2 regions of the Brumicola nitratireducens FR1064 genome follow, and region 1 is predicted to be linked to the other one. Evidence: predicted binding sites of a transcription regulator. Region 1 holds the regulator's gene; the other holds the start of a gene.
The links. Region 1 encodes ArgR, which controls arginine synthesis, uptake and breakdown. Its sites were predicted from a motif close to ANTGAATANNTATTCANT; they were not measured.
Positions count from the first base shown of each region.

Region 2: the regulator ArgR is predicted to act here: its motif matches at 11,677-11,694, upstream of GNIT_RS02155 (aspartate aminotransferase family protein).

Region 1 covers NC_016041.1:801,222-817,797, forward strand. The annotation lists gene rlmD (23S rRNA (uracil(1939)-C(5))-methyltransferase RlmD) at 1-388, shown strand, start outside; gene relA (GTP diphosphokinase) at 400-2,547, shown strand; gene GNIT_RS03470 (MazG nucleotide pyrophosphohydrolase domain-containing protein) at 2,528-2,950, shown strand; gene rplM (50S ribosomal protein L13) at 3,223-3,651, shown strand; gene rpsI (30S ribosomal protein S9) at 3,664-4,056, shown strand; gene petA (ubiquinol-cytochrome c reductase iron-sulfur subunit) at 4,432-5,064, shown strand; gene GNIT_RS03490 (cytochrome b) at 5,064-6,329, shown strand; gene GNIT_RS03495 (cytochrome c1) at 6,326-7,060, shown strand; gene sspA (stringent starvation protein SspA) at 7,167-7,799, shown strand; gene GNIT_RS03505 (ClpXP protease specificity-enhancing factor) at 7,888-8,424, shown strand; gene GNIT_RS17810 (YqaE/Pmp3 family membrane protein) at 8,786-8,944, shown strand; gene GNIT_RS03515 (transposase) at 8,998-9,726, opposite strand; gene GNIT_RS03520 (BON domain-containing protein) at 9,924-10,508, opposite strand; gene GNIT_RS03525 (phosphoheptose isomerase) at 10,521-11,114, opposite strand; gene GNIT_RS03530 (YraN family protein) at 11,185-11,523, opposite strand; gene GNIT_RS18330 (penicillin-binding protein activator) at 11,545-13,725, opposite strand; gene rsmI (16S rRNA (cytidine(1402)-2'-O)-methyltransferase) at 13,892-14,743, shown strand; gene argR (transcriptional regulator ArgR) at 14,726-15,190, opposite strand; gene mdh (malate dehydrogenase) at 15,413-16,351, shown strand.
Region 2 covers NC_016041.1:496,948-513,523, forward strand. The annotation lists gene GNIT_RS02105 (ABC transporter permease) at 1-2,102, opposite strand, end outside; gene GNIT_RS02110 (ABC transporter ATP-binding protein) at 2,086-2,769, opposite strand; gene GNIT_RS02115 (DUF3087 domain-containing protein) at 2,994-3,542, shown strand; gene GNIT_RS02120 (mechanosensitive ion channel domain-containing protein) at 3,464-4,123, opposite strand; gene rimK (30S ribosomal protein S6--L-glutamate ligase) at 4,297-5,202, shown strand; gene GNIT_RS02130 (succinylglutamate desuccinylase/aspartoacylase family protein) at 5,205-6,230, shown strand; gene GNIT_RS02135 (ATP-dependent zinc protease family protein) at 6,275-6,706, shown strand; gene GNIT_RS02140 (DUF1338 domain-containing protein) at 6,933-7,739, opposite strand; gene astD (succinylglutamate-semialdehyde dehydrogenase) at 7,760-9,232, opposite strand; gene astA (arginine N-succinyltransferase) at 9,241-10,275, opposite strand; gene GNIT_RS02155 (aspartate aminotransferase family protein) at 10,316-11,521, opposite strand; gene GNIT_RS02160 (HDOD domain-containing protein) at 11,889-13,103, opposite strand; gene GNIT_RS02165 (anthranilate synthase component II) at 13,100-13,699, opposite strand; gene trpS (tryptophan--tRNA ligase) at 13,776-14,783, opposite strand; gene rpe (ribulose-phosphate 3-epimerase) at 14,805-15,467, opposite strand; gene GNIT_RS02180 (TorF family putative porin) at 15,855-16,496, shown strand.

The DNA.
Region 1 (16,576 bases):
TTTAGCTTCTTATTGTAAAGAAGTTATTGGCGTTGAAGGTATCCCTGAAATGGTGCAACAAGCTAGCGCAAATGCACAGTTAAATGGCATTAGCAATTGTCGCTTTGAACACTTTGACTTGAATAACTTGGCCGCAAAGGCAACACTTGATATACCTCAGGGCGCTCTCTTTATAGTCGATCCGTCGCGCGCAGGTGCTCTGGAAATTATGAAGGTAATATCGGTTTTTAAACCACAAAAAATATTGTACGTTTCTTGCAATCCGACTAGTTTCGCGAGGGATGTAGAAGTTTTGCCAAACACATACGAGATTACTAAAATTAGAGCACTTGATATGTTTCCGTTCACAAAGCATATTGAGATGATAGCTTTAATCAGCTCAAAGTAGAGTGAAACCAAATGGTATCAATTAGAAGCGTACACCAAAGCAGTCGGCCCACTTTTAGCCAATGGTTGGCAGATTTGGATGTGCCCGAAAAAACTAAAACAAAACTTCGCCATGTTTCAGATCAACCAGATACGCTCTTAGTTGGTCAAGAAATGGTGGAAATCTTGCACGAACTGCATATGGATGATGAAACGCTGCAAGCGGCTTTAGTCTATCCATACTGTCAAATTCATAAATTATCTGAAGAACAAATTGAAGACCAATTTGGCTTGCCAATAAAAGAGCTTATTATGGGCGTTCGACGCATGGATGCCATCAAAACTCTGCAATCGCGCACCCGTCAAGACGAAGATCACGTCAATAATTTACGTCGCATGCTGTTGAGTATGGTCGAAGATGTGCGAGCCGTGGTCATTAAAATGGCGGAACGCATTTGTACCTTGCATGCCGTCAAAGAGGCGGATGAAGAAACGCGGGTTATCGTGGCGCATGAGTGCTCAAGTATCTATGCGCCTTTAGCTAATAGACTCGGAATTGGACAACTCAAATGGGAGCTCGAAGACCTCTCTTTTCGCTATTTGCATCCAAACACTTACAAACGCATTGCAGAAATGCTGGATGAAAAGCGAATTGATCGTGAACAGTACATTATTGACATTGTTAACAAATTGCAGGGACTGTTGGATGAGCAAAACATCAAGGCAGAAGTAATTGGTCGACCCAAGCATATATATAGCATTTGGAAAAAGATGCAAAAGAAGCAGCTTACTTTTGAAGAGTTGTTTGATATTCGTGCCCTGCGTATTGTTGCGGACAGACTACAAGATTGTTACGCGGCCCTCGGCACAGTGCATACAAATTGGAAACATATCCCGAAGGAGTTTGATGACTACATAGCGACGCCAAAACAGAATGGATATCAGAGTATTCATACCGTTATTATTGGCCCTCAAGGTAAGTCAGTTGAAATTCAAATCAGAACACAGCAAATGCACCAAGATGCAGAGCTCGGTGTTGCGGCGCATTGGAAGTATAAAGAGGGGACAACGGGCAAAGCGGCTGGCTCAGAAGAACGCTTGAACTGGCTGCGAAAAATCCTGCAGTGGCAAGAAGAAATGGCTGAATCCGGTAATTTGGTTGAAGAACTGCGTAGTCAGGTGTTCGATGACCGAGTATACGTGTTTACGCCCAAAGGCGATGTGATTGATTTACCCTTAGGTTCAACCCCGCTTGACTTTGCCTATTACGTACACAGTAACGTTGGCCACCGTTGTATTGGCGCGAAGGTAAATAAGCGCATTGTGCCATTTGTTTATAAGTTACAAAGTGGCGACCAAGTTGAAGTACTTACCGGTAAAAACCGGTCACCGAGCCGCGATTGGATGCATCCTGGCTTAGGCTATGTGCATTCTGCTAGAGCCCGAGCGACAATCCATTCCTACTTTAAAAAGCAGGATAAAGATAAGAACGTTGATGCAGGAAGAGAACTCCTAGAACGAGAGCTTTCAAAAGTCGATCTTCCGATTAAGCTTGCTGCAGAGGCGCTGGATAAATTCAATGCTAATTCTGTTGACGATCTGTTTGCTGCTATCGGGGTGGGCGATACGCGTGTGATGACGGTTGTACATTTCTTATCACAGAAACATGCTCCGGCGCCACCAGAACCAGCTGAAATGGCGATTAAGCCGCGCAGAGCAAAGCTTCGAAAAGGAGCGGAGCCGATTATCGCGGAAGGTGTCGGTAATTTGCTTAGCCAAATTGCAAAATGCTGCCAACCGGTAGCTGGTGAGCCGATTTTAGGCTACATAACCCAAGGTAAAGGCGTTAGCGTGCACAAAGAAAGTTGTGCACAGCTCGCTAATCTCTTGGAACAACATCCCGAACGCCAAATTGACGTTTCGTGGGCAGTAGAGCATCAAACAAGCTTTCAAACGGAACTCAACGTTTTTTGTAATGACAGAACCGGTATTTTACGAGATATCACTACCGTATTATCAAATGAAAAGGTGGGTTTGCTCGGTGTAAACAGTTTTAGCAACAAAAGCCACAATTCTGCGCTAATAAAACTCACTGTTGAAGTGACAGATGCCAATAATTTAGCTCGCGTTGTCGATAGATTGAAGCAACTGCCGGACGTGAATGATGTCGCAAGGGATTAATTCGAGTTTGCTACAAAAAGCACTGGAAATTCAGCTGAAATGTGCGGAATTCGGATTTGATTGGCCAGACGCCGCGCCCGTATTCGATAAAATACTTGAAGAAATTGATGAGGTAAAAGCGGAGGTCAATGCGACCGAACCGCAGCAGCACAAAATTGAAGATGAAGTAGGCGATTTGCTATTTGCAGTTGTGAACTTGTCGCGCCATTTGCACATCAACCCAGATCTTGCATTGGCAAAAGCGACCGAAAAGTTTTGTAAACGCTTTGCTTTAGTTCAGACCTTTGCTGCTAATGAAAGTCTTGAGCTCAAAAATCTAAGCGCAGAGGAACTAGAAATACTCTGGCAGAAAGCAAAGCTAAGCTTAATTCAGGCAGATAAAGTGAGTGAAGAGGCTGGTTAAGGTTCTTTGGATCGCAGGATTGAGAATGGTTTTTGCAGCATAAAGTATCTGGACATAAAATAGATGCTCTGCATACATTCAGACAAAATCCACAAAAACACTTCGCTTTTCCTGCAAAGTCTGTATAATTCGCGACCTGCCCAGTTGCACCCACCTTTGGGAAGGTGGTAGATTGACCAGCTCGAAGGGGCTAACAGGTTGATAAATATACACTTTGAGCAGAATACACTGCTTGACAGTGAAACTAACTGATAATTTTGGGTGACGAATAAATGAAAACTTTTGTTGCAAAGCCAGAAAGCGTACAGCGCGACTGGTATGTGGTTGACGCCGCAGGCAAAACTTTAGGCCGTTTAGCGGCTGAAATCGCAGTAAGACTGCGTGGAAAGCATAAACCAGAGTACACACCTCATGTGGATACTGGTGATTACATTGTTGTAGTTAATGCAGAAAAAATTACGGTAACAGGAAATAAAGCGCTAGGTAAAATCTACTACGCTCACTCTGGTTACCCAGGTGGCTTGAAGCAAGCAACTTTCGAACAGCTAATTCAAAAGAAGCCAGAAATGGTTATTGAGAAAGCAGTGAAAGGTATGCTTCCAAAAGGCCCACTAGGTCGTGCTATGTTCCGCAAAATGAAAGTTTTTGCAGGTCCAGAGCATACGCATGCTGCACAACAGCCACAATCACTGGACATTTAAGGAGCGAGCAAAATGGCAGATACTCAATACTACGGCACTGGCCGTCGCAAAAGCTCAACAGCTCGCGTTTTTCTTCGTCCGGGCACAGGTAGCATTACTGTAAACCAACGTCCACTTGACGTATTCTTTGGTCGTGAAACTGCACGTATGATCGTGAGACAACCAATCGAATTAGTTGAGATGACAGAAAAATTCGACATCTACGTTACCGTTTCTGGCGGTGGTATCAGCGGACAAGCTGGTGCAATACGTCACGGTATCACTCGCGCTCTTATGGAGTTCGACGAGACCTTGCGTCCAGCACTACGCAAAGCTGGTTTCGTAACACGTGATGCTCGTAAAGTTGAACGTAAGAAAGTGGGTCTACATAAAGCGCGTAAGCGTCCACAATTCTCAAAACGTTAATTCGTTTCGACATGTTTTCAAAAACCCAGCTCCGGCTGGGTTTTTTATTTGTTAGCGAAAAACTGTGTCGTATAGCAAATTTCTGCCGATATCTTATTGAAATGCACTATTGTGGAGAAATCTTGACTTATAACGACAAAAACAATCAATTTTTATGAGTAAATCCTTGTGTTTGTTAAGGGTTTTCTTTTAACATACCCTGCTTGAAATAATTAAGAGTTTCAGATTAAAAATACCAGTTCAATTTAGGTTACATTGCAACCTTGTTTAATCTTGTTGTAGTAAGTCTATAGTTTGATTTAGGTCGTATTTAAACCATCATTGAACTCGAATTTATGATTTGAACCCAGTCTTTCCAACCCCGGAGAAAAGTTGATGAGCGATGTATCAGTAGATACCAATGAGTCAGCAACAAATAACGAACAGCCTCAAAGCAGCGATCGCCGCAAATTTTTGACTGTTGGTACATGTGTTGTTGGTGCTGTTGGTGCTGTAGGTGCTGCAGTCCCTTTTGTTGCCTCATGGCAACCAAGCGCAAAAGCCAAAGCGGCGGGTGCTGATGTGCAAGTAGATATTAGTGCAATCCAGTCAGGCCAAATGATTCGTGTAAAATGGCGCGGTAAGCCAGTATGGATTGTTCGCAGAACACCAGAACTTCTTGCAAGCTTGAGTGCTCACGAAGATCAGCTTCGTGATCCAAATTCAGACACTGAACAGCAGCCTGAATTTGCACATAACCAATACCGTTCTTTAAAGGCGGAATATCTGGTTCTTGTTGGTATTTGTACTCACCTTGGTTGTTCACCACAGCATCTAACTGATGGTGCTTTCGAGCAATACGCTGAGGGCGTAGCGGAAGGCTTCTTCTGTCCTTGCCACGGCTCTAAGTTCGATATGGCTGGTCGCGTTTTCCAAGGTGTTCCAGCGCCACTCAATTTAGTGGTGCCACCGTATCAATACGTTGATGATAATACGATTATTATCGGCTCAGAAGCGGAGGTTGCGTAATGAATGCATTTATGAACTGGATCGAAGAACGTATTCCCATGATGCGCACTGCTAATATGCATGCGATTCAATATCCAGCACCAAAAAACATGAATTTCTGGTACATATTTGGTTTCTTAGCCACTATCGTGCTGGTAAACCAAATTATTACTGGTATTTGGTTAACGATGAACTTCGAACCATCCGCAGAACGCGCGTTCGCATCGGTTGAATACATCATGCGTGAAGTCGACTACGGTTGGCTTATTCGCTACATGCATAGTACAGGCGCTTCAGCTTTCTTCATTGTCGTTTACCTTCACATGTTCAGAGGGATGATGTACGGCTCATATCAAAAACCTCGCGAATTGCTGTGGGTGTTCGGTATGCTAATTTACTTAGCACTTATGGCTGAAGCTTTCATGGGTTATGTATTGCCTTGGGGTCAGATGTCATATTGGGGAGCACAGGTTATTGTATCGCTATTTAGTGCTATTCCAGTTGTCGGTCCTGACCTAGTCGAATGGATCCAAGGTGACTACGTTATCTCGGGTGCAACGCTTAACCGATTCTTTGCACTGCACGTAATTGCGCTGCCACTAGTGATTGTGATTTTGGTTTTCCTACACATCATTGCTTTGCATGAAGTGGGTTCGAATAACCCGGACGGCACTAACATAAAGCATAAAAAAGGTTCATTGGCTGAAGAAGACAAAACGTCTTATAAGATCCATGAGCATTACACGAATAAATACGACATCATTGACGACGTTGTACCTTTCTTCCCGCACATCGTGTTGAAAGATATGGTTGCCTTTAGCGTGTTCTTGTTCGGTTTCTGCTACATCATGTTCTTTATGCCTGAAATGGGCGGTTACTTCTTGGAGCATCCGAATTTTGAAATTGCGAACCCGTATAAAACACCTGTGCATATTTTCCCTGTATGGTATTTCACGCCGTTCTATGCGATTTTGAAGGCAGTACCAGATAAACTATTCGGTGTATTGACCATGTTCGGTGCTATCGCAGTGCTGTTTGCTATACCTTGGATTGACCGTGGTAAAGTGAGATCATGGCGTTACAGATGTGGCCTTCACAAAGTCAACTTGCTTGTGTTCGCAGCTGTATTCATATTTTTGGGATACCTCGGCGGTACACCACAAGAAAACTGGAAAATTGTTGCGTCACAAATAGCCACTATTATGTATTTTGGTTTCTTCGTTTTACTTTGGATTTACTCAGGTAAAGAGAAAACCAAGCCAGTACCTGCGAGGATCACACTATGAAAAAATGGTTAGCAATTTTACTGTTAGTGCCTACCTTCGCATTTGCCGCAGGTGGAACATATCCTAACGACCACGCGGATATTGATTTAACCGATAAGGCATCGTTGCAGCGTGGCGCTCAAACATTTATGAACTATTGTTTAGGCTGTCACCAAATGCAGTATCAGCGTTACCAGCGCACTTTCCAAGATATTGGCGTGCCTGATGACCTAGGTGATAAGTACTTGCGTTTTACCGGTGAAAAGGTCAGCGATTACATTACGTCGCCAATGCCTGCGGAAGATGCGGCGACATGGTTCGGTGCTGCGCCACCTGACTTAACCTTAGTCGCACGTGTTCGTGGTGCCGATTGGATTTACACGTATCTACGTACCTTTTATGTAGATGAGACCAAGACATTTGGTGTAAACAACCTAGCATTCCCTAATGCAGGTATGCCTCACGTTTTGCAAGGTTTGCAGGGAACACCAAGATTAGCTACCGAAATGAAAATGATCGATGGCGAAATGACAGAAGTGAGTGTTGGTTTACGCACCGATGGTGATGGACAACTCACTACTGATGAATACGATCAGACTATTTTGGATTTGGTGAATTTCTTAGAATACTCTGGGGAGCCATCAAGATTACAATCAGAAAGCATAGGTAAAGGTGTGTTAATATTCATCCTTATTTTCTTTGTGTTTGTTTACCTGCTTAAAAAGGATTATTGGAAAGACGTTAAAAAATAACGACTTACCTGTAGTAATAAAATAAAAGGGGCAGTGCGCCCCTTTTAGTGTTTTTAATTGTTTATTTTTTGCAATTCTCTTTTTGAGAGAGAATTCGGAGGTTTTAATGGCTGTAGCCGCGAACAAACGTTCAATAATGACGTTGTTTTCTGACAATATTGATATTTATAGTCACCAAGTACGCATTGTATTGGCGGAAAAAGGTGTGGGCGTAGAAATAAGCTACATCGATCCAACCCAATTGAGCGAAGATTTGTTGGAACTGAACCCATACGGCACAGTACCAACGTTAGTTGATAGAGAATTAGTACTTTATAAGTCTCATATTATTATGGAGTACTTAGATGAGCGCTTCCCGCATCCACCATTAATGCCTGTTTATCCGGTATCTCGCGGTGAGAGCCGTTTGATGATGCATCGTATTGAGCATGATTGGTATGCGTTAGCTGCGAAGATTTTCCGCAATGAACCAGGCGCAGAAGAAGCTCGCCATGAATTACGTGAATCTTTACTTGCGTTAGGTCCAATCTTTGCAGAAAAACCTTACTTCATGAGTGATGAATTCAGTTTGGTTGATTGTTACTTAGCGCCGTTGCTATGGCGTTTACCAGCTTTGAACATCACGTTGAGCGGCGCAGGTAGTAAAGACGTAGTGGCTTATATGAATCGTATATTCGAACGAGGTTCATTCAAAGCATCTTTGACTGACCAAGAGCGTGAAATTCATAATCCTCTATAAGTAAGTTATTAAGAGCGGCTCATAATTATGGCCGCTCCTAAACCATCCTTTACATTATTTTTCCTGTGACAACAATTTGAGAGACCCAATGGATAATATGACCAACAACCAACCGTACTTGCTTCGCGCTTTTTGCGACTGGATAGTTGACAACGGTTTAACACCTTACATTGTGGTAGACGCAGATTTACCAGGTGTTGAAGTGCCTAGGCAGTTTGTGAAAGACGGCCAAATTGTTTTGAATGTCTCGCCTAGCGCCTGTGTAAACTTAAATGTCGGCTTAGAAGGTGTAGCATTTCAGGCGCGCTTTTCTGGACAACCGATGCAAGTGTTTGTGCCAAGCATTGCAGTTAGTGCCATATATGCTCGTGAAAACGGCGCAGGTACAGTTTTTACGCACACTCCTGAAGAGTTAGCCGAATATGAAAAGAACACTTACAAACAAGCGGGAGCGCCCTCTGTGGAACCTGCGAAGAAACTGCAAAGCGTTAAGCTAACGGAAGAGAGCCCTCCGAAGGCGAAAAAAGAAAGCTCAACCGAAGAAAGCAAGGCCAGCGGTCCTGAAAAACTATCAAAACCCAGTGATGAACCCCCCAAAAGACCGAGTCTAAAAGTAATCAAATAAACCGACCAAAACACCAAGGGGCCAGGTTTCTTGAAAATCAAATCAAGAGACCAGGTTACTTGAAAATCTAGCAAGGCCTTAGCTCAAGGTGCCGAGTTCAAGGGGCCGGGTTACTTGAATGCGAGCGTGGTTTTATTGAAGTGTAAAACCGCTCAGATTCATTCGAATCGGAGCAATTTTCCGTAAATTTAGTTGCTGGCCCATTCTAAAGTAGTCAACTTGCTGTCACGTGCAGTTCAAGAAAGCAGCCAGTCCTTACGTCAACTAGAAAAATCAAATACTAGCTTTTTAGAGCGCAAAATGGTGTTATGCATTTTCTTATATAATAATTCGAAAAACCATAAACTAAGAGAGATACATCATGAATAAACTAGTACTCATTCTTCTGGCTATATTTTTGCCTCCAGTTGCTGTTTTCCTTAAAAGTGGTGCAGGCAAGGATTTACTAATCAACATATTGCTTTGCATACTGTTTTACGTTCCAGGCATTATTCATGCATTGTGGGTATGCACTAAATAACGATTAGAGAGAGTGGCTAACGCAGATGTAAGTTCTTCGAAAGAGAATAGGACTTAATCTGCGTTATTATTAATATATGCAATTTCCAAAAAATCTTCAGATCGCCTATCCCCGCCATGCTGGACATGTCCAACATACCGCTCTAGCTGCTGAGATATTTGGGCGATAAATTTTGCGTTGCCTAAAACTCTAGATTTGTTTGTGGTTGTTGAAATTTGGTGAACCATATTCTCCGAAAGTGGCGATAATAGTAAATCGTTATAATATTTCTTTCGTTGCCGTTCATTGTCCCCAAGTGAGAGAAATAGAGGATGAGGAGTGATGAGGCTTATTTGCCGATCACCACCATTCGTGTGATAGCTACTCCACGGATAGTCTCTCGGATGCCTCACCATTCCAGCTCTAACCGGATTCATTTCGATATATCGATATAAATTCAAAAGGTATTCTTCGCTGTCGGCTAGGCTAGATTTAAACCTGCCTTCCCAAAGCGTTCCCGTCCGTTCATAGGTGGTATTAATGTATCGCACATAATAGCTGCCCAAGCTCTGCATTACGTTGCTAATGCCGGTATAGTCATTCGCTGTGAGTAATAGATGAACATGATTGGTCATCAAAACAAAACAATGCACTCTTACTGTGAACTTTTTTGCACTTTCTTTGAGTTTTTTCAGGTAAACAGCGTAATCTTTCGTTTGATAAAAACATGCTTGGCGATTGTTACCGCGCTGAATAACGTGGACTGGAACATTAGGAACCATAATTCTTGGATGACGTGGCAAAATGAGTGCTACCAAAGTTGAAACCGACGTCAACAAATATACTAAAGCTTGTGTCTAAATATAGCTGTATTGAAGAATGGGAAAAACGCTATTGCTTAAAAATGTAAATAAACCAAGTTGCTAAAACCAAGGGGCCAGGTACCTTGAATTCAACGTACCTGGCCCCTTGGTTATTCAACGTACCTGGCCCCTTGATTTTAGCGGATGAGCTCCATGACTCTGATGACCTTGGTGACGCCGTCGACATTTCTGGCGGCTTCAACGGCAGCGGCGGCTTCCTGTTTTGTTAATAAGCCCATGATGAACACTTCGCTGTCTTCCACTATCAGGTCGAGTTTAAACAATGGAATTTGCTCATCGGCGAGCATAATGGTTTTGATTTTTGAGGCTAACCAAACGTCATTCATCGTCGACGTCGCCGGAATAGGGCTTCCTAGTCTAATTTGATTGTGTACTTTTGTGACGTTTTGTACGGTAGAAGCGGAGTTTTCGATATCAATAATCATTCTTTGCAATGGTGCCTGACCTGTCAACAGCACCTGACCATTGTAAACATCAACGCTCACTGCCGCCTCGTCCTTCACCAATGGAATATCATTGATTGCGCTTCTTACTCTGCTTTGGGTCGTTTTGTCATCTATTTGTGTTCCTACCGTTCGTCTGTCCGTAGCTGATGCAGTTGCAGCAGCGCCAGCAGTTCCAACTGCCATGAGTGCGCAACCGCTTTGCATAAACGCAACGAAGATAATCAAAATCGTGGCGAACTTTCCCTTGCTAAACATAAACCCTTCTCTTTATTCAGAATCACTAATGGGGAATAGCGCGTTGTCAATTGACTCGCACAAATTGTGGATAACAAGAAGATGCACTTCCTGTATTCTTGCCGTACGCGATGAAGGTACTCTAATTTCTACATCATTCTCGCTCAAGAATCCAGCCATCTCTCCGCCGTCTTTGCCAGTTAAAGCGACTATTGTCATATCTCTTGCTAGCGCGGCTTCCATTGCGTTGATAACGTTACGACTGTTCCCACTAGTTGAAATGGCTAATAAAATATCACCAGGTTGTCCGAGCGCTTTAATTTGTTTAGAAAAAATTTCATCGTAACTGTAGTCATTCGCAATTGATGTAATGGTGGAGCTATCGGTTGTGAGGGCCATTGCGGGAAGTGATGGTCGGTCGCGCTCGTATCGATTTAAAAGTTCTGATGAAAAGTGTTGTGCATCGCCTGCTGAACCGCCATTGCCGCAGCTTAAAATCTTATTGCCACGAATTAGTGCTTGCACCATCATATTGGCTGCTTTTTCAATAGGAACAGGTAATACTTCTGCCGCTGCTATTTTAGTTTGAATGCTTTCGGTAAAACTTTTTTTAATATTATCCAGCATTTATTGCCCCTTAAGTCGTGTCCATTCGGTGACTTTTTTTAGTTATTAGTTTCTTTTTATAAAGTCGTCGCTATACGTTCTTAATCCAGTTTACCTGTTCGCCGTCTATTGCTACAACATCTATTCGTAAATTTGTGTGGTGAGGATTCAATTTTTTTTGTAATAAATAGTAATTAATCGTTCTCTCAAGCTTTTTTCGCTTCTTCGACGTGAACTGCTCAGCGGCGCAACCATGGCTGTTAGTCGATCTAAACTTTACCTCAACAAAAACAAGCTGGTGCTCGTCGAGCATAATCAAATCTATCTCTCCGACCTTGGCTTTGTAATTTTGTTCCAAAAATTGAAGTGAATGTTCGAGCAAATAGCGCTTTGCTGTTTGCTCTGCATCATGGCCAATCAAGCTGGCCATGAATTGGTGAGACACCAAAGACTAAAAACCGTCTACTTGGGTTATTGAATCATTTTGTATAATAGCGCTTGGTAAATTACGGATCACTTGACGCTGCTCATTCACCGTCAACTTACCTGAAAGACCTTTTAAATCGGTGTGGCTGAAATATGCCAACTGCTGCATTTGCTCGGAGAACTGAAACGCGTCATAGCCAAAAGCAAATAGACGTAAAAACGAACTGGGTGGTTTATTCCAAAGCGTATCTACCTGCTCGGCAAGTGGACTATTTCTTTGTTCTGGCATTAAAAAGGGCATATCAACAAACACCAAGCTGCGCAAATCGCGAATACTGTTTTTGTTTAGTTGATGCTGGTAGCTATAAGAGGTGGCGAATACAGGTATCGTCCGATCCGTGAACAAGCTAATACTAGCCTCAATAATTGGGTTCAATAATTCGACTTGCTGCGGCAAAGCGAAAACGACAAAAGCATCTACATCTCTTCTGTTGCGCGTTACGCTGTGGACCGTTTCTGAGCTTAAGTTAGACAGTTGGTTAATGCGTCGTTGACTTTGCAATACATCAAGTGCTGCGGTAATACCAACGCGTAAACCTTTATTATCGGAAAAAGTCACAACTTTTGGAGGTTTTATAGCATCGAGACCATTTAGGGCAATCCACTGTTCATTGAAAGTATCAATCATTCGACGACTAAGTGACGAACCATTGCTGATAATGATTGGGGTGCGTATTCCTTGTTTTTTCATTAAATTTGCAAGTTGCGTCGCTTCATCTTCCGGAGCCAGTGCAAAATATACTTTTGCTGATGTGCTTTCAGCATTAGTCTTCAAACTAAGAGTAGCGTCTTGTGCCTGGTCTTGATTAGGCTGAAAAAGAGTTTTATCAGAAGATAAAGTGCTCGAATCATTATTCGGTAAGTCAACAAATTCATCTTGCAGCAAGGCAGCAACGGTGTTGTCTTTTGCTCCGATGTTTGATGTCGCCCGAGAAATACGGTTTAAGTAAACCAACATCGAATCAGGCAAGTTGAAGTTTTTCACCAAACTCACGTGTTCACGCAGCAGTGGCCCAATGACAATATCATATTGCATGAGTCCTTCGGGCGTAATTTCGTCACTTACGAAGCGGCTGGTATCAGAACCTGTGTCCAAAAAGCGAATGTTTGGGATAGTCTCGCCTGGGTTGTTTTTATTGATATTTTCTAATTTTGCAAAGTAGGCCGTCATAATACCTTGCTTTATCGCATCTCCTTGCACTTCAACGCGCCCACTTAACGGCAGTAAAACCGCAATGTTGCGCACTTCTTTTAGCGTCTGCGCTAGGTATCCTTTAACTCCGCTAGGCAGGTTAATAGAGAGTGGGTGGCTTGGATTTTGTTTTTGCCAGAAGATGATTGCTTGCTGTCTACTCGCATCTGTTAAGTTTTCATCCTCCAAGATATTAGCAAGTGACAAATACGCGCGCATGAACGGATTGCTCTGCGCCATAGTAGTTTGAGTCGATTTCGATGACTTTAAAAACCATTTCCACAATATTTGCTCTGGCGCTGCGCTTGGTAGGCTGCGGGCATTCAATGCATCCGCACTTAGTGGGAGCTGACTAACGGGCGAACTATCGACATTCAATGGGCTATCGGCTTCCAACTGCTGGCTTAACACATTAGCGGCTAAGTCCCAACGCTCATGTAATGCGGCCAAGTGTGCGATAAGCACTTCTTTGCGAGCGATAAATTGGTTCGCAGTAATAGGAGTGAGCCATGAAATCATTGTGTCTATCGGCGTTTGGATAAGCTCAGCAGATAGTCCAGACGCATAGTGCTGTATCAATGCGCACTCGGCTTTTAATAGTAGCGAGTATTGTTGTTGAATCGGATTTTCTAAGAACGGTTCTATGTTGGCAATGATAATATCAGAGCGACGACATTCACCACCCGTTTGAAAGTCTTGAGCAGCGGCTAGCAACAGGCTGTTGCGTTGCTCGATGTCACCGTTTTTCAACCATTCCACTTCCGCTTTCTGCAATGATTTTTCGGCATTGTTTAGAACCACTTCCTTAGAAGGCTTGTCTACCTTATCGAGTGGTTTCTGAGTCGTTGTTTTTGTTGGAGTGGCACAACTGCTCAAAAACAATAAAATGAATGCGATAAGCACATACTTGCTATGTGTGGGTGCCATGTTTTGAAAATTGGAAATTAGGTTCACAAGTGCTCTCAAATAACTAATATAGTACTAGTTTACTCAAGCTCAGGTAAATATCTATCAACTTTGACATATTCTGTTCTAAAGTACGTGCATAAAGTGTAAAAGCTGTGGTTTGATTTAGTGTAATATTGCCCGCGTGCAACTAAGAGTTGGAAAATAGAGAAAAATGCAAACTACGACAACATCAGGAACGCTTTACATCGTGCCCACGCCCATTGGGAATTTATCTGATATTAGCTCTCGAGCGCTCGATATCCTGAAAGAGGTTGATTTAATCGCCGCAGAGGACACGCGGCACACCTCACGCTTGTTATCCCATTATTCTATAGGCACGTCGACCATTTCGATGCATGACCATAATGAAGCAGCTCGTTCAAATCAATTAACGTCGAAACTACTTGAAGGTAAAAACATCGCGTTGGTTTCTGACGCGGGAACGCCGTTAATAAGCGATCCTGGGTTTATTTTTGTTCGAGATTGTCGAGAGAAGGGAATACCTGTCATTGCTTTACCTGGCCCATGCGCGCTAACTACCGCATTAAGCGCCTCCGGTTTGCCAACCGATAAATTTACCTTTCATGGCTTTTTACCTGTAAAGCAACAAGCCAAGGCAGAAGCGCTAAAGTTACTCACAAACTCAGGTTCTACAACCGTATTTTATGAAGCACCCAGGCGCATTCGGGATACAATTGCGGCTTGTCACGAAAACTTGCAAGAAGATCACGAAATTGTTTTAGCAAAAGAGATAAGTAAAACCTTTGAAACTTATAAACAAGGCCGAGCGGAAGCTATTTTAGAATGGCTAGATGCAGACCCAGTCCACCAAAAGGGTGAATTTGTGTTGATGATTTATTGCCCTAATAATTTGAACTCTGATGGTGCATCACAGGAAGCTTTGTCTTTACTCGCGTTACTAGCAAAAGAACTGCCTCTGAAAAAAGCAGCGGCCTTAACCGCTGCGCACTATGGTCTTAAGAAAAACGCACTCTACGCAATCGGCTTAGACACTCTCAAATAGGTCTTCTACACGTTGACGAAGTTCTTCTATCTCAGTGATATCAGCGGGGGCAATAAAAATGGTGTCATCGCCAGCAATGGTGCCAAGTACACCGTCAGTGTGGCTTAATGAATCAAGCAGGCGCGCTATGAGTTGCGCCGCACCAGGGCTGGTGCGAATAATTACCATCACATTGTTGTGCACAATATCTAACACAAGCTGTTTTAACGGGCTTTTTGCGGTCGGCATACCGAGCTCAGGCGGCAAGCAATAAACCATATCGCCGCGTGCATTTCGAGTTCGTACCGCACCAAATTTACTCAACATTCGAGACACTTTCGACTGGCTAATATTGTCAAAGCCAGCCTCTTTCAACGCATTAACAATTTCACCCTGCGAACCGTAGCTTTCGGTTTTCAATAGCTCTTTAAATGATTTTACTAGGGCGTCTTGTTTGCTCGATGACATATTACTGAAAGCCTCATTATTGACAATGGCGTATTCTGCATCAGCGAGACCCTTTTCGCAAACGAATGTGACTAATAAATGTTAGCAAATTGTAAGCATTGTAGGCTTTTTGTGAAGGTGAGCGTAAAAAAGAGGGATAAGACTATCGGGTGATTGAGATCTTCACGTATATAGATTATTGTGTCGCCCGCAAATAAAAGCTTTTATTAACAGGAGAATTTTATGAAGGTAGCTGTACTAGGCGCCGCTGGTGGTATCGGTCAAGCGTTATCATTATTATTGAAAACACAATTACCTGCTGGCTCTGAGCTAGCATTGTATGACGTTGCACCTGTTGTTCCAGGTGTTGCTGTTGATTTAAGTCATATCCCTACTGATGTTGCTGTTACTGGCCACGGTAAAGATGAGCTAGCTGAAGCACTAACTGGTTGTGATATTGTTTTAATTCCTGCGGGCGTTCCAAGAAAGCCTGGTATGGACCGTTCTGATTTGTTTAACATCAATGCTGGTATCGTTAAAAACCTTATCGAAGCAGTTGCAGACAATTGTCCAAAAGCTTGTATCGGCGTTATTACTAACCCGGTAAACACAACGGTTGCTATTGCTGCTGAAGTGCTTAAAGCGAAAGGCGTTTACGACAAAAACAAACTGTTTGGGGTAACTACACTAGATGTTATCCGTTCAGAAACTTTTGTTGCAAACCTTAAGGGTTTAAAAACGACTGAAGTTCACGTTCCTGTTATCGGCGGTCACTCAGGTACAACTATTCTTCCACTTCTTTCACAAGTTGAAGGCGTAAGCTTTACTGATGAAGAGATTGCAAGTTTAACAACGCGTATCCAAAACGCAGGTACTGAAGTTGTTGAAGCTAAGGCCGGTGGCGGTTCTGCTACATTGTCTATGGGTCAAGCCGCTGCACGTTTCTGCTTGTCACTTGTTGCTGCAATGCAGGGTGAAGCAGTTATCGAATACACTTACGTTCAAGTTGATGGTTCTGATGACGCTGCGTTCTTTGCTCACCCAGTACGTTTGGGCGCAAATGGCGTTGAAGAAATTCTACCATACGGCGACTTAAGCGATTTTGAAGAAAACGCTAAAAATTCAATGCTTGAAGGCCTACGTGGCGACATCAAAATGGGTGTCGATTTCGTTAACGGCTAGTGCATGTTGAGTTAGATGAAAGTAGCCGGCTGTTTATTAAATTAAACAGCCGGTTTTTTTTTGCTGATGCATTATGGTTGGCAAAATACTAAGCCGTTTATGCGACGTGTGTATGCGATCTAGAACTCTGATTGCTAATACAAACAAAACCAATTCACCGATAATTTCATATACATATTCATTCTGTTAAGAAAACAATGCGCATAAACTAAGGCGTATGGATGA
Region 2 (16,576 bases), 300 kb from region 1:
GTAATGATGTTTGGATAGTTTCGCGCTAGTTCGGTTTGCAGCGCTAATGCTTGTTGGTCGTCCATATAGGCAGTGCCAACATAGGCGTTAATAAAGTCATCAAGAGCGCCGTCTGAGAATATGGCTTCAAACCAAAAACGGGTTTGTATACCTTTTTGGCTGTAAATGCCGGTGAGTAATCCGGTTCTTTCTATTCCCACTATCGTGAACTGTACCTCATCACCTGGCTCTAGCTGCATTTGGTCGGCTTCACGGTCTTCCATAATGAAGGCGAAGTCGAGGTTCTCATTTTTACTTATGTTTTGCGTGATCGTTGCATCCCAAATTGCGCCGTCAACAATGGTGATGCCGTCTATATTGCCCGACAAGTAACTCAATTTATGCTCGTCACGCGCCATGTCTTGCCAATCAACCTCAGGATCGGTGATATCGCGAATAAGCGTATCGTTGATGCCTGATACTCTGCCGCGCACCATTGGCGAAAGCGTCAGTTTTGTCACACTATTGAAGTTTCCTGCAACTTTGTTGACTGCGTCCTTTTGATCATCCAGTACATCATAGAGCACTAACGCCGGCGATTCTTCTGGGATAGTGGTCTCTACTAGGCGAAGCAAGGAAACTACAATAACCGTGCATGCAACCAAGAGGGTAAGCGCTGTGCCTAAAGAAAGAAGGGTAATACGAAGTGGCGTGCCGGGGCGATGCATATTCGCCAGGGCCAAACGTGTTGCTGCATGACTGGCTAACCAAGGGCGCTGCTCCATGGTGCGGGAAAGCCAGCGAAGCGCGTGCACTACGCCTTCAAAAAAGGCCAAACAAATGAGCACGGTGACAACAAATGCAAGACCAAAAAACACGTTTGGAATCGCGATTAATACGAGTCCGCTAAGCAAGACCGCAAAAAAGTAACTGGCGAAGCGCCAGCGTGGTGAGATTGCGTGTCCGCTTAGCTCATTTGCTCGAAATAAATGTGCAACATCTATTTGCAAGGCGCGCCCAAGCGCGGGAAGCGCAAAGGTAAACGCGGTAACGATACCAAAGAACCAAGCGGCTATCGCTGCGATCAGCATATCGGTGCTTTGTATGGCAAGCGGCAAGTCTTGGGCTAAAATTTCACTGCCCAATAACGCCAAAACACTACCAATGAGTACGCCAATTAAACCGGAGAGCGCCGCCAAAATAGCAATTTGTATAATAAAAACTTGCCCAATACGTGAATCTCTTAAACCACATGCTTTTAGTGTGGCAATGGTTTCGCGCTTGCTTTGTAAATAAACAGAAATACTGTTAAATATACCTAGGCCACCAATGAACAGGGTGCTAAACGCAACAATAAGTAAACCAGAAGCAACTTGGGATAAACGTTCGGCGACGCGTTCACTTCTATCCTCAAATGTTTGAATTTCCCATTCTGTATTGGGGAATTGGGCAACAAAATTAGCTTCCCACGTTTGTGCGTCTACTGTGGTTCGGATGCGATATTCATGTTCAACGCGACTACCGGGGCGCAGTAAGCCAGATGCGTCCATGGCTTCTTCTGAAATTAAAACAGGCGTGCCCCGCCAGCTCGCGTTGAGCCGTCGGTCGGGTTGTTCTAATATCAACGCTCTTACAATAATTGCTAAATCGCCAATGTAGACCGTATCTCCGACGCTTAGTTTTGAGCGCTCTGCTAGAACGGGATCGATAGCGATACCCCACAGACCGTCCTTACTCGCCAACGTGTTGCTCAACGTTTGAGTTGGCTGTAGCTTAAGTTCACCATAAAGCGGGTAAGCAGCATCTGCGCTTAATAGTTCGACCAAGGCGAACTCACCGTCTTCGGTACTCATCATAGTGGCGAGTTCACGGGTTAGCGAAATGTCTCCAGTTTTCGCTATCCAATTTAAGACTTCTTGATTAATCGGCTCGCTCGATTCAATCTCGACGTCGCCGCCCATGAGTGCGCGAGTGTCTGAAAGCAATACTCTGTCGAGCATTTGGTAGAGGCTTGCCGCAGCCATCACCAAGCACACACCAAACACTAGGCAAGCACAGAATAACCAAAGGCGCTTCAGACTTTGTAATAAGTCGCGCCAGGCAAATTTACACTGAAAGTTCACTATTTTCCTCAACACGAAGTTTGCCAGATTCTAGCCAAAATAGCCTTTTGCAGCGCTTAGCTAGGCGCATATCATGGGTAACAATTACTAGGGTCGATTGCGATTGAGCGTGTAGTTCAAACAACAAGTCGGCAACGCGCTTACCGGTTTTCTCATCTAAGTTGCCGGTGGGTTCGTCGGCGAGAATGAGTCTAGGTTGATGCACAAGTGCGCGTGCGATGGCAACACGCTGTTGCTCGCCGCCAGATAGTTGTTGTGGGTAATGCTGAACTCTGTCTTTCAGCCCCACACGGTCAAGCATGGTTTTAGCTAGCTGTGTAGCATTGGGCTTGCCTGCGATATCTAAAGGCAGCGCCGCATTCGCGAGTGCGCTTAAACTGTCTATTAGATGAAAGGATTGGAAAACAATGCCCATATTGTCGCGTCTAAAGTCAGCTAGTTCATCAGGGGATAGTGCTGATAGCGTTTGACTGTCTAGGTTAATCTTGCCTTGTGTGGGTTGCTCCAGCGCAGCTAGAAGTTGCAGTAGTGTCGTTTTTCCTGAACCTGAAGGGCCCACAATTGCAACGGTATCGCCGCGTTCCATATTAAAGTTCAAATTATCGAGAACACGCAACGGCGCTTCTTCTTGGCCATACTCCATCGTAAGGTTGGAAACCTGTATCAACTTATCCTCCTGCCAGCACAGTCTTTTGTTTTAAATCAATTTAACATACGCTAAAAACCCTAAGTCAGACCAACATATCGTAGTTTAACCATTAATTCACGGTCACATTTGGGGCGGCAATCCTAATATGAAAATGAAAACAAGTAAGATAGTTACTTGTTAAGTGCAATGTTTCGTTACAATGACCATTCTTTTATTCCTTCACGTCCACTTTTTAGGCTGTTATGCAACTCATTAAGATTAATAAAGAACGTTATCGCCGCCATTTGAACTATGTCATCGTTGCCTGTGTGGCTGCTTTACTTATTGGAAGCTTGGGCATTTCGCAGACTTTAATTGCACTCTTTCCTGACGAAAGCGGCAGCCATTTTCACTGGAATTTGACGGGGGTCATTGTTACAAGCTTAATCATCGGCCTAATGCTTAATAAGTACAAGTCTCACAACTTCATGACTGAAGTTGCATATGTATGGGAGCTAAAAAAAGCGCTCAATAGAATAAACCGAAGAATGTTGAAATTAAAAGCGGCTGCGCAAGAGGGAGATATAGATGCAATGCTTGCGATTAACTACAGTTACGCAGGCTCACGCCTGTTATGGCAGTTGGACGATAACACCATAATTATGGACCAGCTAGATGTCGATCAAGCAGCGCTTGATAGCTTGGTCGTGAAGTATAACTTAACGCTTTCTCTTTATCTATTCGCCTTTTCTTCTTTGATTCGGCCTAAATCTTCGTTGTTTGCTCTATCATCGAGAATATCATCCTTGTAATTTTCTAAAGAAACGGTCGGTAGTAACTTGCCAAACCCTTGCAACCGTCTTCTTGGATTGAGCATCGTCAAACGAGTTAGTAACAGGTTGTTAGGATACATTATGATTTCTTCTTCATCGGTAATAAGCTTGATATTAAACAAGTTTACATCGGCTATTGTTCCTTCAACAAAGTTGTCACCCTCGAATACCCGAATGAAGTTGCCGCGGCTGTATGAAGGTTGAAATAACAAGATAAAGTAGGCCGTAATATTGCTGAGCAAAGACCAGTTAGCAAATAAAGCAACACCTGTAATGGTAATCAGTGAAGTTGAAACCAGTAACAACCCCGAGAAGTCGATACCCCAAACTAGGAATAATGCGGCTAGCGTCATCGTGCCAATAATAATACGCATGATATTAAACGCCTTTAGCGCGCTTTCTTCGCTGAGCTTACTAATCTTCACGCCTTTTCTTATCTTCGGCAAGGTCCATTTTACAATAATGATATGCAGCAATATAACGCCGCCGGACCATAATAGGGTGATGTAGTACTTGTCCATCCAAGTAATAAAATTTGAAATAATCGGTAAGTCGGACATTAAGTTTTCCAGTAGGGAGTGAGAAGATAGCTGGCCATTCGATATTGTGTTCGTATTTTAGTATGATTCATCAGTGAAAGTATTATCAAATTAGATAAATAAACCAAATAAAAGTATGCAAATATAATTTTTAACGATATATAGTGGCGCTATATATGTTACCAAGGAAAAATATGAAAATCGCAATTTTGTCGCGGAATCCTAAGCTTTATTCTACTAAAAGATTTGTTGAAGCGGGTGAGAAACTAGGTCACGAAGTCGATGTTATCGATACAATGCATTGCTACATGGATGTAACGAGCAGCCGCCCTTCGGTGCGCTACAAAGGTAAAGCATTACCACGCTATGATGCAGTAATCCCTCGAATTGGTGCATCGGTTACCTTTTATGGCACCTCTGTCGTTCGTCAGTTCGAAATGATGGGGACGTATTCAATCAATGAGTCTGTTGCGATCAGTCGCTCAAGAGATAAATTACGCTCACTGCAGTTACTGTCTCGCAAGGGTATCGGTATGCCGAGAACAGGATTTGCCAATCACCCAGATAGAATTGACGACTTAATTAAAAACGTAGGCGGCGCGCCTGTTGTTATTAAATTGCTTGAGGGTACTCAAGGTATTGGTGTGGTATTAGCCGATACTGCTAAAACTGCTGAAGCTATTATTGAGGCATTCATGGGGCTAAATGCGAGTATCTTGGTCCAAGAATATATAGAAGAAGCTGGTGGTGCGGACATTCGCTGCTTGGTTGTCGGTGGCAAAGTGATTGCTGCGATGAAGCGTCAAGGCGCGCCGGGCGAATTTCGTTCGAACTTGCACCGAGGCGGTTCAGCCAGCTTAGTTCGCTTGTCGCCCGCAGAAAGAAAAACAGCCGTAGATGCTGCAAAAACCATGGGTTTAAATATGTGTGGCGTTGACATTCTGCGCTCAAAAAATGGTCCAATGGTGATGGAAGTGAATTCTTCGCCCGGATTAGAAGGGATTGAAACTGCCACTGGAAAAGACATTGCTGGCATGATCATCGAATTCATTGCCAACACAGCAACACCGAACAAAACAAAAACCAAAGGTAAAGGCTAAGCATGAAGCGCCAAAACTTTGTAATTGGCGGGGAAGTCATTAAACCTGGCGAACAAAAGCGTTTGTTGCTGCTGATGCCTCCTTTGTATACCGCTACTACTATGGGTATTCCCGTCTTTGTACTACACGGTAAAAGGCCTGGACCCACTTTGTTTGTCAGTGCTGCAATTCATGGTGATGAACTAAACGGTATTGAGATTGTTAGTCGTCTAATAAAGGCGCGTGCAATAAAAAACCTCAGAGGCACACTTATAGCGATACCGATGGTGAATGTGTACGGCGTTCTCAATCAAAGTCGTTATTTACCCGACCGCAGAGATTTGAATCGCTGCTTCCCAGGTAGTAAAAAGGGCTCGCTTGCAGGACGTATTGCGCGTTTATTTTTGGATGAAATCGTTAGCAAGTGTGATTATGGTATCGACTTGCATACAGGGGCTATACATCGTTCTAATTTACCGCAAATACGCGCTAACTTGGACGACCCTGCAACATTGGAAATGGCCGAGGCGTTTGGCGTACCGGTGTTGTTGAACGCTGATATCCGTGACGGCTCATTGCGCCAAGCTGCAGCAGATGAAGGTGCTAAGGTACTACTTTACGAAGCGGGCGAAGCTTTGCGCTATGATGAATTCTCAATTGCAGCCGGTGTAAAAGGTATTATAAAAGTGATGCGTCACGTCGGCATGTTGAATAAAACTAAGTCGGTAGGACACAGCATTAAGCCATTCGTAGCAAGACAAAGCGGCTGGGTTAGAGCAAACGAAAGCGGCTTTGTTATGCACAAAGCGCAGTTGGGTGACCACGTCGTGAAGGGGGATTTACTTGCAGTTATCTCTAACCCTTTCGGTGAGCAGTTAGGTACGATTGACTCCCCAAGCACGGGTGTGGTCATAGGTAAGCAAAACATACCCCTAGCGCAAGAGGGCGAGGCGATTTATCATATTGCATACTTTAAAAAACCCATTGAAGTCGCTGAGCATGTCGAATTGTTGCAAGACAACTTGGATATAATTGATTCGTCTGATTAGGTAACCAATACAAATGGTTAACCTTTATTATTGAGAAGTGTAAAATGAAAAAGAAGCTTACGGTTGGAAATTTGGAACAATGCGACCTCCCTGAACTAGGTATCAAAGGCCTCCATGTTCGAGTCGATACAGGCGCTACCACGTCATCTTTGCATGTCGATAATATTGAAGAAATTGATGTTGGCGAAGACACTTGGATAAAGTTTGATATTCACCCAGATATTCATGATGTGAAAAAGCTGATCCGCTGCGAAGCTAAAGTAGCAGGTCAGCGCAAAGTAAAAAGTTCAACGGCCACAAGGCAGCGCCGCTATGTCATTGAAACAGATATCGTGATGGCCGGTGAGCGCTGGCAAATTCAATTGACGCTGACGGATCGCTCCGAAATGACTTACTTGATGTTATTTGGACGTGAAGCAATGGCCGGCAGGTTCATTGTGGATCCAGAGCTAGAATATTTGCTGAACAAGACTTAATAAACGAGTGCAGGCACTTAAGCTTGCATGAAGCAGTCATTGAACTGTGATATCGAACTAAGGAGGCTCATTTAATCATAAATGAGCCTTTTCTTTCCTGAGAAATGTTTCACTAGAGCTTGTGTAGAAACACGTTATAAAAGGCTCTTATAGATGCTTTTTATAAAACATTTTTATGCAAGCTAAGTTGCTCAATGCTTTTACATCATTGGTTTGTTCTAGTCTATTACTGAACGTTTGTACTTTCAAAAATCTTGTCTGCCGATGCAGCTACAAAGCCTTGATAGTACTCGCCGTTTTGCATTTTATAGCGCTGTGCAAATTCATAAAAACAGCTTGGAATAGACACTTCTATATCGCTGAACTTAACTTTTGACGCGTCAGCCATCGTTGATGACTGAGCTAAACACACGTCTTCGCCGCCTTTGATTTCGCCACCGGATGTATTTAACGTAAATCCAGCCTGTTTAAGAATGTCATTTACTTCAGCCAATTCATCAATCTTATGAAGATGATTAACACTAACCGTGAAATGATTAGCGCGGTAGCCCCAAGCTGCCATCCATGCAGCGTATTCAGACTCAGCTAACAGCGTTTTATAGTCATCGTGTGAAACTGACCAATGGGTTCCTGAATATAGGAAGTTGTCTGCTTCAGTCGCACCTTTTTCTACGCTCGAAACCATCTTGTTGATAATCGTTTGTGCAGCTTCAGAAAGCTCGTTTACTCGTAACTCACTGATAAATACTTTAGGTTGCGTTGTATCAGGGTGCTCAAAGTGCTGTGCGCTTAGCTTCTTACTTGCAAAGTCGTAGTCACCCTTCTGCTCATAACCCAGCGCAAGAAAATGCGCAGCCAGTTTTTTCAAATTAACGCTTTCAAGATTAAAGGTGCGCAGGGCAATATGATCGTTAATGATCTCAGCTTCACCGGTTTTCTCCGCAAGCAACTGGTGTATCTTGTTCGCCGATGGGGTTATTTGAATATAGTTCTCCCAGAGGCCCTGAAACAACTTATTAATATCTGTGTGCATGTTTATTTCCTTATCAGCTATTAAAATTTAAGCCCAGGACTTAAAGATGATGGCAACGTTACGACATCTAGTTCTACCGACGCTACTGGGTAAGCGCAGTAGTCTGCCGCATAGTAAGCGCTTGCACGATGGTTTCCGCTTTCGCCGATGCCACCAAATGGCGCTGCACTGCTCGCGCCCGTAATAGGACGGTTCCAGTTAACAATACCAGCTCTAATACGCGCTAAGAAGTAGTCATAATCTGCTTTAGAGTCGCTTAACAGACCAGCAGATAAACCAAAGCTGGTGTTGTTTGCGTGCGCGATTGCGTCATCAAAATTGGTGTATCTGATCACCTTTAGAAGAGGACCGAAGTGCTCTTCATCGGGCATGTCGTTTGCGATTGCAGTAACATCAATAATACCAGGAGTAACAAAACCGGTATCTTTTTCTGTGTGTTCAAGCGCGACCAAACTTGTTGCACCTAAGCTTAAAAGCTGTTGCTGAGCACTTAACATGCCCGCAGCTGCAGCCGAGCTGATCATTGCACCCATGAAAGGTTGTTCTTCTGCGTCGTAATGGCCTACTTGAATATTTTTAGTGACTTCTAGCAAGCGCGCTAGCAAAACATCACCTTGGGCGTTGTCTTGAATGAATAAACGTCGAGCGCATGTGCAGCGTTGACCACTTGTCACGAACGCTGACTGCACAATATCATGTACGGCAGCGTCAACATCGGCAACATCTTTAACGATGAGCGGGTTGTTGCCACCCATTTCCAAGGCTAAAATTTTGCCTGGATGACCTGCAAATTGTTCGTGAAGAATTTTACCAGTGCGAGAGCTTCCAGTGAAAAATAGACCGTCAATATTCGCATGACTAGCTAAGGCTTTGCCCGTTTCAACTTGACCTTGAATGAGGTTTAATACGCCATTTGGCAAGCCTGCTTTTTCCCAAAGCTGAACAATGAATTCGGCTACCATAGGAGTCAGATCGCTGGGTTTAAAAACGACTGTATTACCAGCAATCAATGCTGGAACAATATGACCGTTGGGTAAATGTCCTGGGAAATTATAAGGGCCAAACACAGCAACCACACCGTGTGGTTTATGGCGAATGATTGCTTGTCCAAGCGGCATTGCGTTTTCAACAGTGCCCGTGCGTTCGTGGTAAGCCTTTTCAGAGATAGCAATTTTACCAATCATTGCGCCTACTTCAGTGGCAGTTTCCCACTCCGGCTTTCCCGTTTCTTTCGCAATAATCTTCGCAAGTTCAGTTTTGTGTTCACCTAGAAGTTCAGCAAACTTCTTAATAATTACTAAGCGTTCATCTACCGTCATTAAAGACCAAGCTGGAAAGGCATTACGAGCGGCAACAACTGCTTCGTTTACTTGTGCCGAGGACGCTGATTTTGCTGACCATATAACGACATTTTTTGCAGGATCAATTGAGTTAATATCATGGCCTGAGCCGGCTATCCATTGACCATTGATAAAGTGTGTTGAATTTGTCATTTGTACTCCTAGTGCTTTGTGTTGGCAGGTGAGAAACGAATTGAGTCGCCGTCTTTAATACCTAATGCCTTGGCAGTTGCACGTTCTATTGCAACACGATTACCGTCAACATAAGCGATTTCTGCGATACAAGCTCTAAAGTCTTCTACCGATGTATTGATTGCAAAACAGGTTTCACCGTCGGTTTGAGCGAGGTTGTCATTAATTACAATAGATACTTTGCGGCTAGCTTGCACCGTTGCAATGTTCTTTACGTCGGCTTCAACCGTAGGGCCAGCATCAAATATATCCACGTAACCACGACATTTGAAGCCCTCTTGCTCGAGCAAGCGTAGCGCGGGTTTGGTTTTTTCATGCACCTTACCAATGCAATCTTGCGCAGCTTTACTGAGCAGTTTCACATAAATAGGATATTTAGGCATGAGTTCAGCAATGAACACTTTATTACCAATCCCTGTTAGGTAATCGGCAGTTGGGAAATCCATTGAGAAGAAATGCTCTTCAAGCCACGCCCAAAAAGGAGAACGGCCTTTATCGTCACTAATACCACGCATTTCAGCAATGACAACGTCAGCGAAACGTTCTTTATGCTCAGCCATGAAAAGAAAGCGCATTTTAGATAGAAAGCGACCGTTTAGACCCTGTCGTGCATTCTCTCTCAAGAACAGTGTGCAAATTTCACTGACGCCAGTGTAATCGTTGCAAAAATGCAGTATTTCAGCAGTATTGTGCACATTCAATTCACGTGATGCATGCACCACTTTACTTACGTGATAGTGATAAAATGCATCTTGCAAACCGACGGTTGCTTCAATGCCGCTAGTACCGACTACTTCACCAGTTTCCGTATCTTCCATCACGAAAAGGTAGCTTTGCATACCTGGTTCAGTCGGCGTTGACTGAATAGCGGCTTCTGCTTTGACTAATTTGCGTCGCAGCAAAGCTTCGTTCACTGGAAGTGAAGTAAAGCCTATACCTGATTCTTGCGCTATTTCATTCAGTGCCTTGTAATCAGACACCTTAATAGGACGAATAATTTTCATCAAATGATCCCTATGGTTGTTGGTGACAACCTAAAAAAGACTAAGCGGCAACGACTGAGGCGACAGCCTTCTCGAAACGAGCTAAACCTTCAATAATGTCTTCATCTGGGATAACTAATGATGGAGCAAAACGAATAACGTTCACGCCTGCTATTAAGCACATCATATGCTGTTCGTTTGCTGCGACCATGAAATCACGTGAGCGGCCCGCATATTTCTCATTTAACGCGCAACCTAATAACATTCCTTTGCCGCGAATTTCGCTAAACACATGGTACTTGTCATTAATTTTACCTAAAATTTCGCGAAACAGAGCTTCTTTCTTCAGCACGCCAGCAAGTACTTCTGGCTTGTTAACTACGTCTAATACTCTTTCCGCTATAGCACATGCTAGTGGGTTACCACCATAGGTACTGCCGTGTGTACCTGGCTTTAAACTACTCGCTATTGCGTCGGTAGTTAACATTGCGCCGATTGGAAAGCCGCCGCCTAATGATTTAGCTGTCGTCAAAATGTCAGGAGTTACGTCAACGCCCATATAAGCGTATAAATAGCCTGTTCTGCCAACACCACTTTGCACTTCATCAAAAATGAGCAAAGCATTGTGTTTATCACAAAGCTCTCTCACGCCTTTAACAAATGCAGGGTCAGGAACGATAATGCCGCCTTCACCTTGTAAGGGCTCCATCATGATGGCGCAAGTGCGCTCTGACATCATTTCAGCTAGCATTTCGAGGTTGTTATATTCACAATGCACAATGCCGCCTGGCTTTGGACCGAAGCCGTCTGAATAAGCCGGTTGACCACCTACAGTAACGGTAAAGAAAGTACGACCGTGAAAGCCCTGTTTGAATGAGATGATTTGATCTTTGTCTTCGTTGTAATGGTCAAGAGCGAATCGACGAGCGAGTTTTAAAGCAGCCTCGTTAGCTTCAGCACCTGAGTTCGCGAAATAGACTTTATCAGCAAAAGTAGCGTCACATAACTTTTTAGCCAAGCGCATAGCTGGTTCGTTCGTGAATACATTACTTAAATGCCATAGCTTGCTGCCTTGTTCCTGCAATACGTTTACTAGTTCAGGATGACAATGGCCTAGCGCATTAACCGCAATACCGCCCGCAAAATCGATGTATTCGTTACCCTCTTGATCCCAAACGCGAGAGCCTTCTCCACGCACCGGCACCATTTGTGCAGGGTTATAGTTAGGTACCATTACATCATCAAACGTTGAACGATTCACTTGCATGTCATACACCTCTTTGCTTAGCTATATTGCACTCACACAATGTAATAGGTGCGAGTAAATTGGCTACGTATTATGCCAGAAGGCGAGACGAAAGCAATTAACTTATTCGTCGCAAGGCCAGTAAAAATAAGGGTTATGCACTTATTTGCAGAATTAGTGAATATTTATTTTGCGAAAATTTGGCTGCAAAAATAACACGGTGATTCGACGCTCTAGCTAGCAACAATGGCTTGTAGACGCACTAGATATTTCTTAAAATCGGGGAATACAGATGCATTAGACGAATTGCAAGTTGGATGAATAGGCATATTCATGCAGAAATTCTTATTGAAAAGAAATGTTTATTGCCAATTATATAATGCAATTGTCAGTCGTTGAGAGCTCTGGGGGTTTGCTGGATCTCCGGTATCTTTATTTCAAACCCAGTGAGGTTAGTTTTCATCAACAGCACAACGTCATCTGACACAATACCGTAATTACGTAAGTACAGCATAGATGCTTGCTTAGATATTAGACCATTGGCCTTCATCATTTTAAATTGCATGTACCCCTGGCAGCGAAACAAAAGGTCGGTGAGAGGGTGCAATTTGTTTTCCTTTACATGGGCATAACTGATTTCTTTGATTCGCGTGTAGTCCTCAAGTCCAATGCCGATCATTAACCAGCGGCATTTTAAAGCGCCTACTAGCTCGTTAGTTAGATGATCAGCGTAACGACTCCAAAGTGAAATAAGATACTTATGCGATGGAACGAGCGTGTATAGCGCTTTAGCTTGCACTGGATTATTGTTTTTCTGCGCTTCGATTACTTTCTCTCGCAACTTACCGTCAAATGCCTTGAGATACATTTTGGCAATAGCGCTTCTTCCAAGCGTGCTCATCAAGCCTATGTTGTAGCCTAGATACCACTTCATTCCTTCTTTTTCTGCAATTGCTCGGCAGGCCTTACCGCTTCCTAGCGTGTATTCCCACATGTGTTTTTGCAACTCTGGAAAAATAGCTGATTTTGGCGGCAAGCCGCGTTTAGCGATCAAGGCCGGTAGAAGTGTACGCAAACTTTCAATCCCAACAAAACTCAGTGCACTGCGTAAGCTGTTGATAACAATTAACTTTCCTTTAGAATCGAAGCGACGGTATTTAGGTTGTTTTACAAATTTGATGATAGCATCTGACAGCCAATCTAATTGTAGGATGATAGCTTCTAAGCGAGATATTGAACAAGACTCGGTGTATAAAACATCATATATCTTGCCTATAGAAGGGTCATACCCTAGCACTTTCTCTAATACATCCTCGGTATTTTTAAATCGCTCAGCGAGGTCATTAATGAGACTGACATGAAATTCGGCCTCGACTTGTTGAATAAATAAATTTTGCTTTTGGTGCAATTCCTCGCGATTTTTTATCGCGACTTCTTCTACAAATAATAACTCTCTGCGAGCTTCGGCTTGCTCAGAGTCTTCCATGATTCGTTGTTTCTCAGTTTTCTGGCCAGACAGCAGCACCGCCTCGTCTAAACTGACAAGAAGGTGCTCGAATCGCGAATTTATTGTCGAGGCTAATTGAGATACGCTTAACTTCATGTTGTTTCTCTACATCTATATTCTGTTTTTAAAAAATTATCCAGAATTCTATGACCTTCCTGAGTTAACAGTGATTCGGGGTGAAACTGAACGCCAAATATTGGCAATGTTGCATGTTGAATACCCATTATCTCTATATCGTCACTTTCGCTGCAAACTGCAGTAATTTCGAGCAAACTTGGCAAGGTTTCCAGCTCTAACAGCAAAGAGTGATACCTTGTTGCCGTAAATGTGTCCTTAATGCCCTTAAATATGCCTTTGGTTTGCTTTACCTGTACTTCTGAAGTTTTACCATGTTTGATATTTTTTGCACGTATTACTTTTGCACCAAATACTTGTCCGATCGCTTGATGACCCAAGCATACGCCTAAAAGTGGCACTTTTCCTGCAAATGTAGCAATTGCATCAAGGCAAACTCCTGATTCGTTTGGCGAACACGGTCCAGGAGAAATAACCAAATGCGTAAATTCGAGGCTTTGCAGTTCGATAATGCTCAGCTCATCGTTTTTAACGACTTTTACCGTAGCGCCCAACTCTTCAAAATAACGTGCTAAATTGAAGGTGAAGGAGTCATAGTTATCAATGATTAAAACCACGTTAGTGACTCCAATTGTAAACCTTATACTGCCAAAGCATCATTGCTAATTGCCGTAAAATACCGCACGAATATTCTTATGGTGCAACGAACCCTAATGCTTTATATGTTTTCGCAAGCGTCACAGAAGCTTTTTCTCTTGCTTTAATTGCGCTGGCTCGTAAAACGTCATGCAAATAAGCATCGTCTGCGCGAATGCGAGCATATTCTGCCTGAATCGGAGTTAACATGTTAACCACAGCTTCAGCAACGTCACCTTTTAAGTGACCATACATCTTATCTTCATATTTGGGCACTAGGCTTGCTACTGATTCACCGGTTGTACAAGACAACAAGGATAAAAGATTCGATACGCCAGGCTTCTCAGCAACGTCAAAGTAAATCCGGGCTTGCTCATCACTATCTGTAACTGCACGTTTAATTTTTTTCGCCAATTTTTTGGGATCTTCTAATAAGCCAATGACGTTATTTGGATTATCATCCGATTTGGACATTTTCTTCATGGGATCCTGTAAGCTCATAACGCGCGCGCCCGATTCAGGAATAAACGGGTCGGGAATGGTAAACACATCACCATATAAGTTGTTAAAGCGCGTTGCAATGTCGCGAGTCAGCTCCAAATGCTGCTTTTGATCTTCTCCTACTGGAACCTTATTCGCTTGATACACTAATATATCAGCAGCCTGCAGAACAGGATAGCTATACAAACCTACGTTGATGTTGGATGCATTCTTCAACGACTTGTCCTTGAATTGCGTCATACGATTGAGCTCACCCATTTGCGTGTAGCAATTGAGTACCCAGCTGAGTTGCGCATGCTCAGGAACGTGCGATTGCATAAAGATGCTGCTCTTATTTGGGTCAATGCCACAGGCAAGGTACAGTGCGAGTCCGTCAAGACAGGCTTTATTGAGCGCTTCAGGATCTTGACGCACCGTTATAGCATGCAAATCAACAATCATATAAAGGCAGTCATTTTCATCTTGCATGTCAACCCACTGGCGCAAGGCTCCCATGTAGTTGCCCATGGTAAGTTGACCTGAAGGTTGGCAACCACTTAAAACGATCGGTTTTTGCAAGCTCATTTTGTTTACGACTTCCTAGTGTTATTTAAATTTGTTTTTCATTGCCGCAATGGTGTCGGCATAATTATCGCTGTTGAATATAGCAGACCCTGCAACGAACATGTCAGCGCCCGCATCCCAAATGGATTGTATATTGTCGACTTTGACTCCGCCATCGACTTCTATTCGCGCACACAAGCCTTTCGCTATGATCATTTGCTTTAATTCGCTTATCTTTTCGAGTGTGCTTTCGATAAACGACTGACCACCAAACCCCGGATTCACTGACATCAACAAGACATAGTCAAGCTTATCTAGCACGCAATCTAGGACGTGCAGCGGTGTCCCTGGGTTCAGTGCCAAGCCTGCCTTGCATCCATTATCTTTAATTAACTGAATACTACGATCCAGATGCATTGTTGCTTCAGGATGGAAACTGATCATAGTAGCACCCGCCTTAGCAAAAGCTTCAATCATCGTATCGACGGGTTGCACCATTAAATGCACATCAATATCTGCCGTAATGCCGTGTTTGCGCAACGCATCACAAATCATGGGGCCGAAAGATAAATTGGGAACATAGTGATTATCCATCACGTCGAAATGAATGAGATCAGCTCCAGCGTCCAGCACAGATTGAACATCCTGCCCCAAACGAGCAAAGTCAGCGGACAAAATTGATGGCGCAATTAACGGTGTGTGCATTGTCTTATCCCAAAAGTCATAAGTTTACCGAACTTTTATGATTGACAAAAGCATTAACCGCGCCCTTTATTGGTGAGTATGCATCATAATGGGGCAGTAGAGGTTTTAATAACTCCGATTTCGATCAATATATTTTCGAACAGGGCGCTATGAAAAAAATTAAATCAATATAATTCAGTAAGATAGGTTTTTTTATGTGGTTTTTTGTATTTAGGCACTACTTTTGCTCTACCACTCACATAAGCACAGTTAGCTTGCCAAATTAATGATTGCTGGATCAAAGACTTAAACTAATAACTCAGTTCAGCATCAGCATCAGCACACGAATAATAATAAGACGACAAGAAGAAATCGCTTAAACAACTTGGAATTATACGGAGAACTCACATGAAAACATTTAAACGCGCAGCAATTGCTGCAACAATTTTGACAGCAACATTAGCAAGTCAATCTGCAATGGCGGGTTGGTCAGCGAATATTGGTGTAGTCTCTGATTACCACTTCCGAGGTATTCAGCAAACAGAAACTGCATCAACCAGCGCTGGTGTTGATTACGCTGCTGACTCTGGGTTTTACGTTGGCGCTTGGACGGCTGACGTTCAAGATGGGCTTGAAGTCGATTTATACGCCGGTTACGGTATCGAATTAGAAAGTGGTGTCACTCTTGATGCTAACTTTACCTCTTATCAATACACTGGTGATTTTGACAGTGCATACAATGAAATTGGCTTGAGTGCTGGTTACGGTTTATTTTCTGTCGGCTACATACAAGGCAAATGGGACGGCGTAGTGGGTGATGAAGATGCAACTGAAGGCGATTACTCTCTTATTACCGTAGGTATCGAAAAAGACGGTTGGTCTGCACTTATCGGTTCATACGGTAAAGATTCAGACGGTGAGTATGCTGAAATAGCATATGGCACAGAGATTGGCGGCTTTGAAGTTGGTGTCGGCCTTGTCATCAGTGGTTCAGACCTAGATGACAGCGAATCTTTGTATTTTTCGCTTAGCAAATCGTTTGAGCTATAATTTAAAATTATAAGCACGGATTTTTAAAACCCTGCGAATCTATTGGTTTGCAGGGTTTTTTGTTTATGATTTTGTGATTA